3 regions of the Bradyrhizobium sp. CCBAU 45389 genome follow, and region 2 is predicted to be linked to each of the others. Evidence: predicted binding sites of a transcription regulator. Region 2 holds the regulator's gene; each other region holds the start of a gene.
What was found. Region 2 encodes PhoB, which activates phosphate uptake and scavenging genes when phosphate is short. Its sites were predicted from a motif close to TGTCATNNANCTGTCAT; they were not measured.
Positions count from the first base shown of each region.

Region 1: a site for PhoB is predicted at 1,158-1,174, ahead of phnC (phosphonate ABC transporter ATP-binding protein). Genes of this name have one in related genera too.
Region 3: a site for PhoB is predicted at 1,809-1,825, ahead of XH79_RS17130 (YdcH family protein). Genes of this name have one in related genera too.

Region 1 is NZ_LBIY01000092.1:141,405-144,675, reverse strand. It holds gene XH79_RS23210 (alpha-D-ribose 1-methylphosphonate 5-triphosphate diphosphatase) at 1-451, opposite strand, end outside; gene XH79_RS23205 (chloramphenicol acetyltransferase) at 448-1,110, opposite strand; gene phnC (phosphonate ABC transporter ATP-binding protein) at 1,285-2,094, shown strand; gene phnD (phosphonate ABC transporter substrate-binding protein) at 2,158-3,093, shown strand; gene phnE (phosphonate ABC transporter, permease protein PhnE) at 3,165-3,271, shown strand, end outside.
Region 2 is NZ_LBIY01000073.1:19,997-23,267, forward strand. It holds gene pstB (phosphate ABC transporter ATP-binding protein PstB) at 1-51, shown strand, start outside; gene phoU (phosphate signaling complex protein PhoU) at 63-779, shown strand; gene phoB (phosphate regulon transcriptional regulator PhoB) at 802-1,509, shown strand; gene XH79_RS08895 (GcrA family cell cycle regulator) at 1,742-2,254, opposite strand; gene XH79_RS08900 (aspartate aminotransferase family protein) at 2,710-3,271, shown strand, end outside.
Region 3 is NZ_LBIY01000087.1:53,133-56,403, forward strand. It holds gene XH79_RS17120 (sensor domain-containing protein) at 1-123, opposite strand, end outside; gene XH79_RS17125 (NAD(P)/FAD-dependent oxidoreductase) at 326-1,429, shown strand; gene XH79_RS17130 (YdcH family protein) at 1,543-1,722, opposite strand; gene XH79_RS17135 (YdcH family protein) at 2,052-2,258, shown strand; gene XH79_RS17140 (hypothetical protein) at 2,386-2,604, shown strand; gene XH79_RS17145 (hypothetical protein) at 2,626-2,877, shown strand; gene XH79_RS17150 (GGDEF domain-containing protein) at 2,987-3,271, opposite strand, start outside.

The DNA of each region.
Region 1 (3,271 bases), on a different contig from region 2:
ATTGTGCGATCTCTGCCTCCGCGTCGAGATTGTAGGTCTCGTGGCGCAGATGGAAGCGGGTGTCGGCGGCGAATTGCGGGCGCTGCCGCTCGATCGCCTCCATCAGGCCGCGTGCGTTGTCGGCGCTGCGCAGGCCCGGCTCCCACGAGCAGGTCGTGGCGTGAAACACGGTGGTGATGCCGTTGGCGATCGCCTGACGGTCGCTGTCGGCGAGCGCGACGTCGATCGGGAAGTCGACGCCGGCGCGCGGCATCATCTGCCGCTCGAAGGCATCGCCGTGCAGATCGACGATGCCGGGCAGGACCAGCAGGTTGCGCGCATCGATCGCGAGCCGCGCACGGCCGCGGGAGGCGTCGACCTCGGCAATATCGATACCAGAGACAACAAGCGAAGTTTCGACGATCTCGGTGCCGATCAGGGCCCGGCCGCCTTCAAGGAAAATGTCTGTCACGCGATTGCGCTTTTCTTGCTGCTGCGAGGGGAGCCTGCCCGTGCTTCATACGTGGCGAGGAAATCTTCAATCCCGAGCTTGCGGAAATGGGGCAGGGCTTCACGCAATTTGTCGTGATCCCAGTCCCACCAGGCGAGCCTTGCAAGCCGTCCCGCGATCTCCTCCGAGAACCGCCGCCGCACGATCCGCGCCGGATTGCCGGCGACGATGGTGTAGGCCGGCACGTCCTTGGTGACGATGGCGCCGGCCGCGATCACCGCGCCAGTGCCGATGTTGCGGCTCGGCAGCACGACCGCACCATGGCCGATCCAGACATCGTGGCCGATATGAACATGATGCCGGCGCCGCCAGTCGAAGAACTCGGTGTCGTCGCTCTCGCCGTCGAAATAGGCGCTGGAGCGATAGGTGAAATGCGCCTGCGTCGCGCGGTGCATCGGGTGATTGCCGGGGTTGATGCGCGTCATCGCCGCGATCGAGCAGAACTTTCCGATCGTGGTGTAGGTGATCTGCGAATCGTTCACGACATAGGAGTAATCGCCCATCGTGACCTCGTGCAGGATGGTGCGCGCGCCGACCTCGGTGTAGGCACCGAGCCTCGTCTCATGGAGCTTCGAGGAAGCGTCGATGGTCGGTTGGACCGAAAGCACCTTGCCGGCCATGTTGCGTCCGAACGTTCGAGGGCGGGCAATCCTCTTCGAGCGGCTCGATGACAATGTCATGACGCGGCGATGACAGGGGATGAGGTGTGTAGGATCGCCGCACCGCAATGCGCATGTCACACAAGTGTTAAGCGCCGGCGTTAGCGGTGGGTCCCAGCTACTCTGGAGCCCTGCATGCTGGTGGTTGAAGGTCTGACGTGCCGCTTTGGCGCAAAAGCCGCGGTGGACGACGCTTCGTTTCAAATCTCCCCCGGCGGATTCGTCGGTGTGATCGGACGATCCGGTGCCGGCAAGTCGACGCTGCTCCGGACCATCAACCGCCTGGTGACGCCGACTGAGGGACGCATCCTGTTCGACGGCACCGACGTCACCGCGCTGCGCGGCAAGGAATTGCGGCAGTGGCGCGCCCGCTCGGCGATGATCTTCCAGCAGTTCAATCTGGTCGGCCGGCTCGACGTTCTCACTAACGTCCTGATGGGGCGCCTTGCCACCATGCCGGCCTGGCGCTCGCTGTCGCAGATATGGCCAGAGCAGGACAAGGCGCTGGCAATGTCCGCGCTCGAGCAGTTCGACATTGCCGCGCTCGCTGCCCAGCGCGCCGACCAGCTCTCCGGCGGCCAGCAGCAGCGCGTCGCGATCGCCCGCGCGCTGGTGCAGCAGCCCGACATCATCCTCGCCGACGAGCCGATCGCCTCGCTCGACCCGCGCAACACCAAGATCGTGATGGATGCGCTTTTGCGCATCAACAAGCACTTCGGCATCACCGTGCTCTGCAACCTGCACTCGCTCGATCTCGCCCGCAGCTATTGCGACCGCCTGATCGGCATGGCCGCCGGCCGGGTGGTGTTCGACGGCGCACCGTCCGCACTGACCGATCATGTCGCGCGTGAGCTCTACGACCTCGAAGCCGCCGACGTCATGGGTGGCGTGCCTGTCCCGGCGCCCGAGGGCGTGCCGGCGCTCGGAACCGCCGCGGCCGCCTGAGCCACGCCGCATCTTTTGTTGCCAGTATTGCGTCAACCGACCCCAACCGATGAAGAGGGTATCATGATCACTCGCAGATTAATCCTTGCCGGCGCTGCCGCGCTCGCCTTCACCGCTTCGGCTTCCGCCGAGGACTGGAAAGCAAAGTATCCCGAACTGACCTTCGCGGTCGTTCCGGCCGAGAACGCCTCTGGTGTCACTGAGCGCTGGGCGCCGTTCGTGAGCTATCTTTCCAAGGAGCTCGGCGTGAAGGTCACGCTGCGCATCGCCAACGACTATGCCGCCGTCATCGAGGGCCAGCGCGCCGGCAACATCCAGATCGCCAGCTATGGCTCCGCCTCGTTCGCCCGCGCCCGCCTGACCGGTGTCAAGACCGACGCCTTCGCCAACGACATCAACGCCGACGGCTCGACCGGCTACTACTCGGTGTTCTTCGTCAAGGCGAGCAGCGCCTACAAGAAGATCGACGACCTCAAGGGCAAGAACCTCGGCCTCGTCGACCCGAACTCGACCTCCGGCAACAACGTGCCGCGCTTCGAGCTCGACAAGATGGGCATCCCGGATGCCGACACCTATTTCAGCAAGGTCGTCTTCACCGGCAGCCATGAGAACGCGATGCTCGCGTTGGCGCAGGGCACGGTTGACGTTGCCGCCAACCAGTGGACCAGCGACGACGATTCCACGCTGGCGCAGATGCTGACCAAGGGCATGCTGAAGAACGCCGACGGCTCGGCGATGAAGAAGGACGATTTCCGGATCATCCACAAGTCGGCGCCGATCATCAACGGCCCCTATGCCTACAATTCGGACCTGCCGGAAGACGCGAAGGCCGCCATCGCCAAGGCGTTCTTCGACGCGCCGGCCAAGGACAAGGCCGCGTTCGACCGTCTCTCCGACGGCCAGAAGAAGGGCTTCCATCCCGCCACCACCAAGGACTGGGATGGCACGATCGAGCTGATCAAGTTCGTCGATGCATTGCGTAAGAAGAAGGCGTCCTGAGTTTTAGGGACGATGCACTGGAGCCGGGTCCCTGGACCCGGCTCTTTCTTTGACCGGACCCTCCTCGACCGATGACGACAGCGGTTTCGATCCTCCCCGAGCAGCAGCTCGCCGTGCTCAATGCTGCCTATCGCGAGGCGGTGGCGCGCAGGCGCCTCCGTCTCCTGTTGGGTATGGC
Region 2 (3,271 bases):
TCGCCGAGCGATCGGCGCACGCAGGATTACATCACCGGCCGGTTCGGCTGAGGAGACAGGACATGGGTTCTGAACATACCGCAAAGGCTTTCGATACCGACCTCCAGGAACTCACCCGCCTGGTCGCCGAGATGGGCGGCATCGCCGAGCGCATGATCGTCGATTCCGTCGGCGCGCTGATCCGCCGCGACGTCGCGCTCGGCCAGCGCGTCGTCACCACCGACGCCGATCTCGACGCGCTCCAGAAGCGCATCGAGGAGCGCGCCGTGCTCACCATCGCCCGCCGCCAGCCGATGGCGGTGGATCTGCGCGAGATCGTCGGCGCCATGCGCGTTGCGACCGATCTCGAGCGCATCGGCGACCTCGCCAAGAACATGGGTAAGCGCGTCGCCGCTCTGGAGACCGATTTCCATCCGCTGAAGCTGTTCCGCGGCCTGGAACACATGACCGACCTCGTGCAGCAGCAGGTCAAGTCGGTGCTGGACGCCTATGCCGCGCACGATCTGCCGGCGGCGATGGCGGTGTGGAAGGGCGACGAGGAAGTCGACGCCATCTGCACCTCGCTGTTCCGCGAGCTCCTCACCTACATGATGGAAGATCCGCGCAACATCTCGTTCTGCATCCATCTGATGTTCTGCGCCAAGAACATCGAGCGGATCGGCGACCACGCCACCAACATCGCCGAGACCGTGTTCTACATGATCGAGGGCCAGGCCATCACCGACAAGCGGCCGAAGGGCGACATGACGACCTTCGCCACGACGGTCCCGAATACCTGAAGACTTAAGGAGCGACGAGCCGATGGGCGCACGCATTATGGTGGTTGAGGACGAGGAAGCTCTCACCGAGCTTCTCCGCTACAACCTCGAAGGCGACGGCTATGACGTCGAGACGGTGATGCGCGGCGACGACGCCGACACCCGCCTCAAGGAGCACATCCCCGACCTGATCGTGCTCGACTGGATGCTGCCGGGCCTCTCGGGCATCGAGCTGTGCCGGCGGCTGCGCACCCGCCCCGAGACCAAGCAGCTTCCGATCATCATGCTCACCGCGCGCGGCGAGGAGAGCGAGCGGGTGCGCGGGCTTGCCACCGGCGCCGACGATTACATCGTCAAGCCGTTCTCGGTGCCGGAGCTGCTGGCGCGGGTGAAGGGCCTCCTGCGGCGCGCCAGCCCCGAGCGGCTCGCCACCGTGCTCGCCTATGGCGACATCGAGCTCGACCGCGAGAAGCGCCGCGTGGCGCGCTCGGGCCGGCCGATCGATCTCGGTCCGACCGAATATCGCCTCTTGGAGTTCTTCCTGGAGCATCCAGGCCGCGTGTTCTCGCGCGAGCAGCTGCTCGACAGCGTCTGGGGCCGCGACATCTACATCGACGAGCGCACTGTCGACGTTCATATCGGCCGCCTGCGCAAGCTGCTCAATCTCGGCCGCGAGCAGGACCCGATCCGCACCGTCCGCGGCGCCGGCTATGCGCTCGACGACCGCTTCGCGAAGGCCGAGCAGACGTAAGCTGTTTTAGAGAGCTGCCGCCACAACATCGGTGTCGTCCCGGCCTAGTGCGCAATTGCGCACGGGGGCCGGGACCCATAACCCCAGGGCGTAATTGTTGTGCAAAGAGGGTAACTCCGAGTCTTTGTAACCACGTCTGCCGGTGGTTATGGGTCCCGGCCTTCGCCGGGACGACAGCGGAGTGTGTTGAGCCGTCGCCATGCGACGGCTGCTTCTTGATCTCAGAACAAACTCAGCGCGTGCCCGGCTTTGCCGGCGCGCGACGGCGGTCCGCCGCGGGCTGATAGGCCACGCGCGAGTGCTGGGCGCAGTAGGGCAGGCCGGAGAGCGCCTTGCCGCCGCAGAAGAAGAAATCCGGGCTCGAGGGATCGCCGACCGGCCAGTGGCAGGTCGCCTCGTTCAATTCGAGCAGCGACAGCCGCTGGCTCATCGGCACCACGTTGTCGTAGGTGACAGGCTCCGCCTCGACCTCGACCTCGAAGGCCTGCGCCAGCGCGGTGTTGCCGCGCGCAATGGGGCGGCTGACCCTCATCATGTGCTGAGCGGGACGCGCCTTGCGCGGCCGGGGAGCTGCCGATGAGGGGCTCTTGGCGCGGCCGGACAGGCCGAGCCTGTGCACCTTGCCGATCACGGCATTACGGGTCACGTTGCCGAGCTCGGCTGCGATCTGGCTGGCCGACAATCCGGCCTCCCAGAGCTTTTTCAGCTGCTCGACGCGATCGTCGGACCAGGTCAAAACCGTCATTGCACCCTCTTCCCTCGCCGTGCGGCTGCCGTCCTGGCGCCTTGCGGCGAATGCCTAAGCCTCGAAAAACCCGTGCCGCCAGAATCCCTTAAGGCTCGCCGGGCGTAACCAGAACGCCCGAACGTTTACGCCGGTACATGAGGACTTAGAGGATCAGAACTGCTGCACGAGATGTCGTATCTGACAAGCCAAACGCTACAATATGGCGTGACTCACGCGCAAGAGTCAGCCGACTCGCTTCCACATGTTCCGTGGCAAAAACCCTGCAAATCCGGCACCGCAAGACTACGGATTCAGCGTTTCGCGAGGCTTTCGGGCGGCATTGACACCCGTTCTCCCCGGCATAAGATAGTGTCACGTGCCGCCCTTAAAAGGCGGCACGTTTCGTTTTCCGGGCCGGTTGATGGTGCGCTGCGTGAGCGCGTTCAGGCCGTCCGCAACATCAAGTGATCGTCATGACGAACAGCGCCGCGCCGCATTTGCTCCCCGTCTTCGCCAGGGCCGACCTCGGTTTCGAGCGCGGCGAAGGCTGCTGGCTGATCGCGACCAATGGCGAGCGCTATCTCGATTTCACCTCCGGCGTCGCGGTGAACGCGCTCGGCCACGCCCATCCCGCGCTGGTCAAGGCGTTGCAGGAGCAGGCGACAAAACTCTGGCACATGTCGAACCTGTTCCAGAGCCCGGACGGCGAGAAGCTCGCCGCACGTCTGTGCAATGAGAGCTTCGCGGACCTCGTGTTCTTCTGCAATTCCGGCGCCGAAGCGCTGGAAGGCGTGATCAAGCTGGTCCGCCATCATCACTTCTCCAAGGGCCATCCGGAGCGCTACCGCATCATCACCTTCGAGGGTGCCTTCCATGGCCGCACGCTGGCGACGCTGGCTGCGACGGGATCGGCAAAATATCTCGAAGGGTTCGGTCCGCCGATGGATGGCTTCGACCAGGTGCCGCACGGTGACATCGAAGCCGTGAAGAAGGCGATCGGTCCGCAGACCGCCGGCATCCTGGTCGAGCCGATCC
Region 3 (3,271 bases), on a different contig from region 2:
CGGCGGGGCGAGGCTGTCCGAGAGCGCAAAGGCGCGCGCGGGCGCGACCGCGCCGGCCAGGCACAGGACGGCCTGCACAGCAATCGGAAGCGTGCTGCCCACGTGCCAGTTCTTCTCAGCCATCAGCCACCCGCGATTTCAACGTCGGATTGTCTGGCCTCGCGGGTTTGGATCGGGTAAACGCCTGTACGCGCAACAGAAAAATGTGACGCCAAATACGGCAATTGCCCTGACATGATAAATGCTTCCTTAACGGAAAACGGCCCCGGGCCCTCGTTCTCAGGTTCATTGGCCCCGGCGCTTCCAGCCGACGTCCTGCACAACCATGGATAAGGTCGACTGCATCGTCATCGGAGCCGGCGTGGTCGGGCTTGCGGTGGCCCGGAAGCTCGCCCAGGCCGGGCGCGAGGTGATCGTGCTCGAGGAGGCCGAGGCCATCGGCACCATCACCTCCTCGCGCAACAGCGAGGTGATCCATGCCGGCATCTACTATCGCGCCGGGAGCTGGATGGCGCGGATGTGCGTCAGCGGCAAGCACGCGCTCTACCGCTATTGCGGCGAGCGCGGCATCCCGCACAAGAATTGCGGCAAGCTGATCGTCGCGACCAATGCGAAAGAGACCGAGAAGCTGCAATCGATCAAGGCGCACGCCGAGGCGAATGGCGTGCTCGACATGCAGCTGCTCACGGGCGAGGCCGCACGCGCGCTGGAGCCAGCGCTGGCCTGCGACGCCGCGCTGCTCTCGCCCTCGACCGGCATCATCGACAGCCACGCCTACATGCTCTCGCTGCGCGGCGAGGCCGAGGAAGCAGGCACCGCCTTCGCGTTTCACACTCCGCTGGTCCGCGCCAAGGCGGCGGCCGGCGTGATCGAAGTCGAGGCCGGCGGCGAAGCGCCGATGACGCTGCAATGCGGCCTGCTCGTCAACGCTGCGGGACTCGCGGCGACGACGGTCGCGCGCAACATCGACGGCATGCCGCTGGACCGGATTCCGCCGGCCTACCTCGCCAAGGGAAACTACTTCAGCTGCAACGCCAAAGCGCCGTTCTCGCGCCTGATCTATCCGGTGCCCGAGCCCGGTGGGTTAGGCGTGCATTTGACGCTGGATATGGCAGGGCAGGCGCGTTTCGGGCCCGACGTCGAATGGATCGAGACGATCAACTACGAGGTCGACCCGTCACGCGCCGAGCGTTTCTATCCGGCAATCCGCAAGTACTGGCCGACGCTGCCCGACGGCGCGTTGATGCCGAGCTATTCGGGTATCCGGCCGAAGATCGTGCCGCCGGCTGTCGCCACGCAGGACTTCCTGATGCAGGGGCCGCGCGATCACGGCGTCGCAGGTCTGATCAACCTGTTCGGCATCGAATCGCCGGGGCTGACATCCTCGCTCGCGATCGCCGATCACGTCGCCGAGCTCGCAGAGATCTAGGCTCCCACAACGATGATTGCGCGGGCTCTCGCACCCTTGCAGCAGGGATGAGCGCAAAGGCTCTCATCCCTGCCTGAAAGGGTACGATCAACTCAACACTGTTACGGGGGTTACTAGTGGAGCGTATCGCCTTGCTTCAGACGCTCGATCTGGTCCTTGACCATCAACTTCCGGCGCTTCAACTCAACAATTTGCAGGTCGTCTGTTGAAAGGTGCACGAGAGCTTCGTGCAATTCGTTTTCGAGAAGTTTGTGTTTCCGCTCCAATTCAACAAGATGTGCCTGAATTGTCATTCGAAACCTCCTCGGTAGGGTTGAACCTCAGGATTCGATCCGGACAGCGAAGTCTACATCACCGATTCGTTCTGTCGATGGGTATCCGTCGTCCCACCGTCATTTTTGAAAATACATATGTAATGAAGCGTGAGTACGGAACCGCGCGGGAAAAATCCATGATATCAATGCGCTTGCGCAGCGCCGCGGCGCACCGTTGAAATATCTTGCGGGAGATCGGTGCGCGGCAGCCCGAGATCGCTTGCGGTCACGCCGCGCAAGGACGATAATTTCCATAGGGCATCCACAGCCCAGATCACACGCCTATTCGGTTTTCGGCCACCGCAGACATGACCCATGAAGACGAGCGTGAGCTCGAAGCCGAGCTCACCCGGTTGCAGCAGGAACACCGAGATCTCGATGCCGCGATCGATGCCCTGCATCAATCGCCTGCCCCCGACCTATTGCGGCTGCAGCGGTTGAAGAAGCGCAAGCTGTTGTTGCGCGACCGCATCGCGTTCATCGAAGACCAGATCACGCCCGACATCATCGCCTGATCGCGTCCCGCGCGATCGCGACGCCTCACTGCGTCTGAATCCGCTTGACTCAAAAAGAACAAAATAGGAACATTCCTGCACCAACGCCCCAGGAAACGCCCAAGGAAAACTCACAAGGACAACGCAGATGCCGGCACCCGCCCTTTCGGACAACAGCCACTATGAACAGGCCTGCGATCAGGCGATCGCGATGTGCGACGGCAATCTGCGCAGCACCATCAAGGCGCTGATCATGGCCAACGAGTATCTGGAGGCGGAGCTGGAAGAGTTGCAGGCAGCGATTTCCGCCGGCTGCATTCCCGAGACCTCGCGCAGCAAGATGCGGAGCAAGAGCAGCGCCGCTTAGTTTCAACATTGGAGCAACGCCATGTCGGATGTGACCTACTACGTTGCAATGCCCTTTTTGATCGATGCCGACGGATCGCCCGTCGCAGGCGCGGCGGAAGAGTGTCAGTCCTCATCGGCAGCACTCCGGCGCGCCGAGATTCTGGCGCGCGGGGCCGGCCATATCGGCGCGGTCGCCTTCAGCCGCAGCGGCGATCCCATGACCGGCGAATTCGGCGACGCGACACTGCTACGCAAATTCGGCAACGTGCCGGAAGATCTCGCGACCCTCTGATCCCTTTTGGCTTGAGCACGATCTCCGCGCAAACGCGTTCCGCGTTTGTCGCAAGGGAAAACCGCGACGCACTCTGCGCTGACGCGACCCTTCGGGTCCGGATCGTGCTCTAGCGCTCGCTGCTGACGAGCCCGATCGGCGGCTCGTGCCGGCGGCGCGCCTTGCGCACATACATGGCGGCATCGGCCTCTTCCAAGGCACGGCCTGCGTCGGAGTGCGGACCGAGCAAGGCGACGCCGGCAGAGGCCCCCGCCGTCACGTTCTGGTCGCGGAAGACGAAGGACAATTCGTCGATCGCCTGCTCGAAGGTCGCGGCCTTCGCCTTGGCATCGGTCTCGTTGAGATTCCACAACAGCAGCGCGAACTCGTCGCCACCGAGCCGGCCGACCACGTC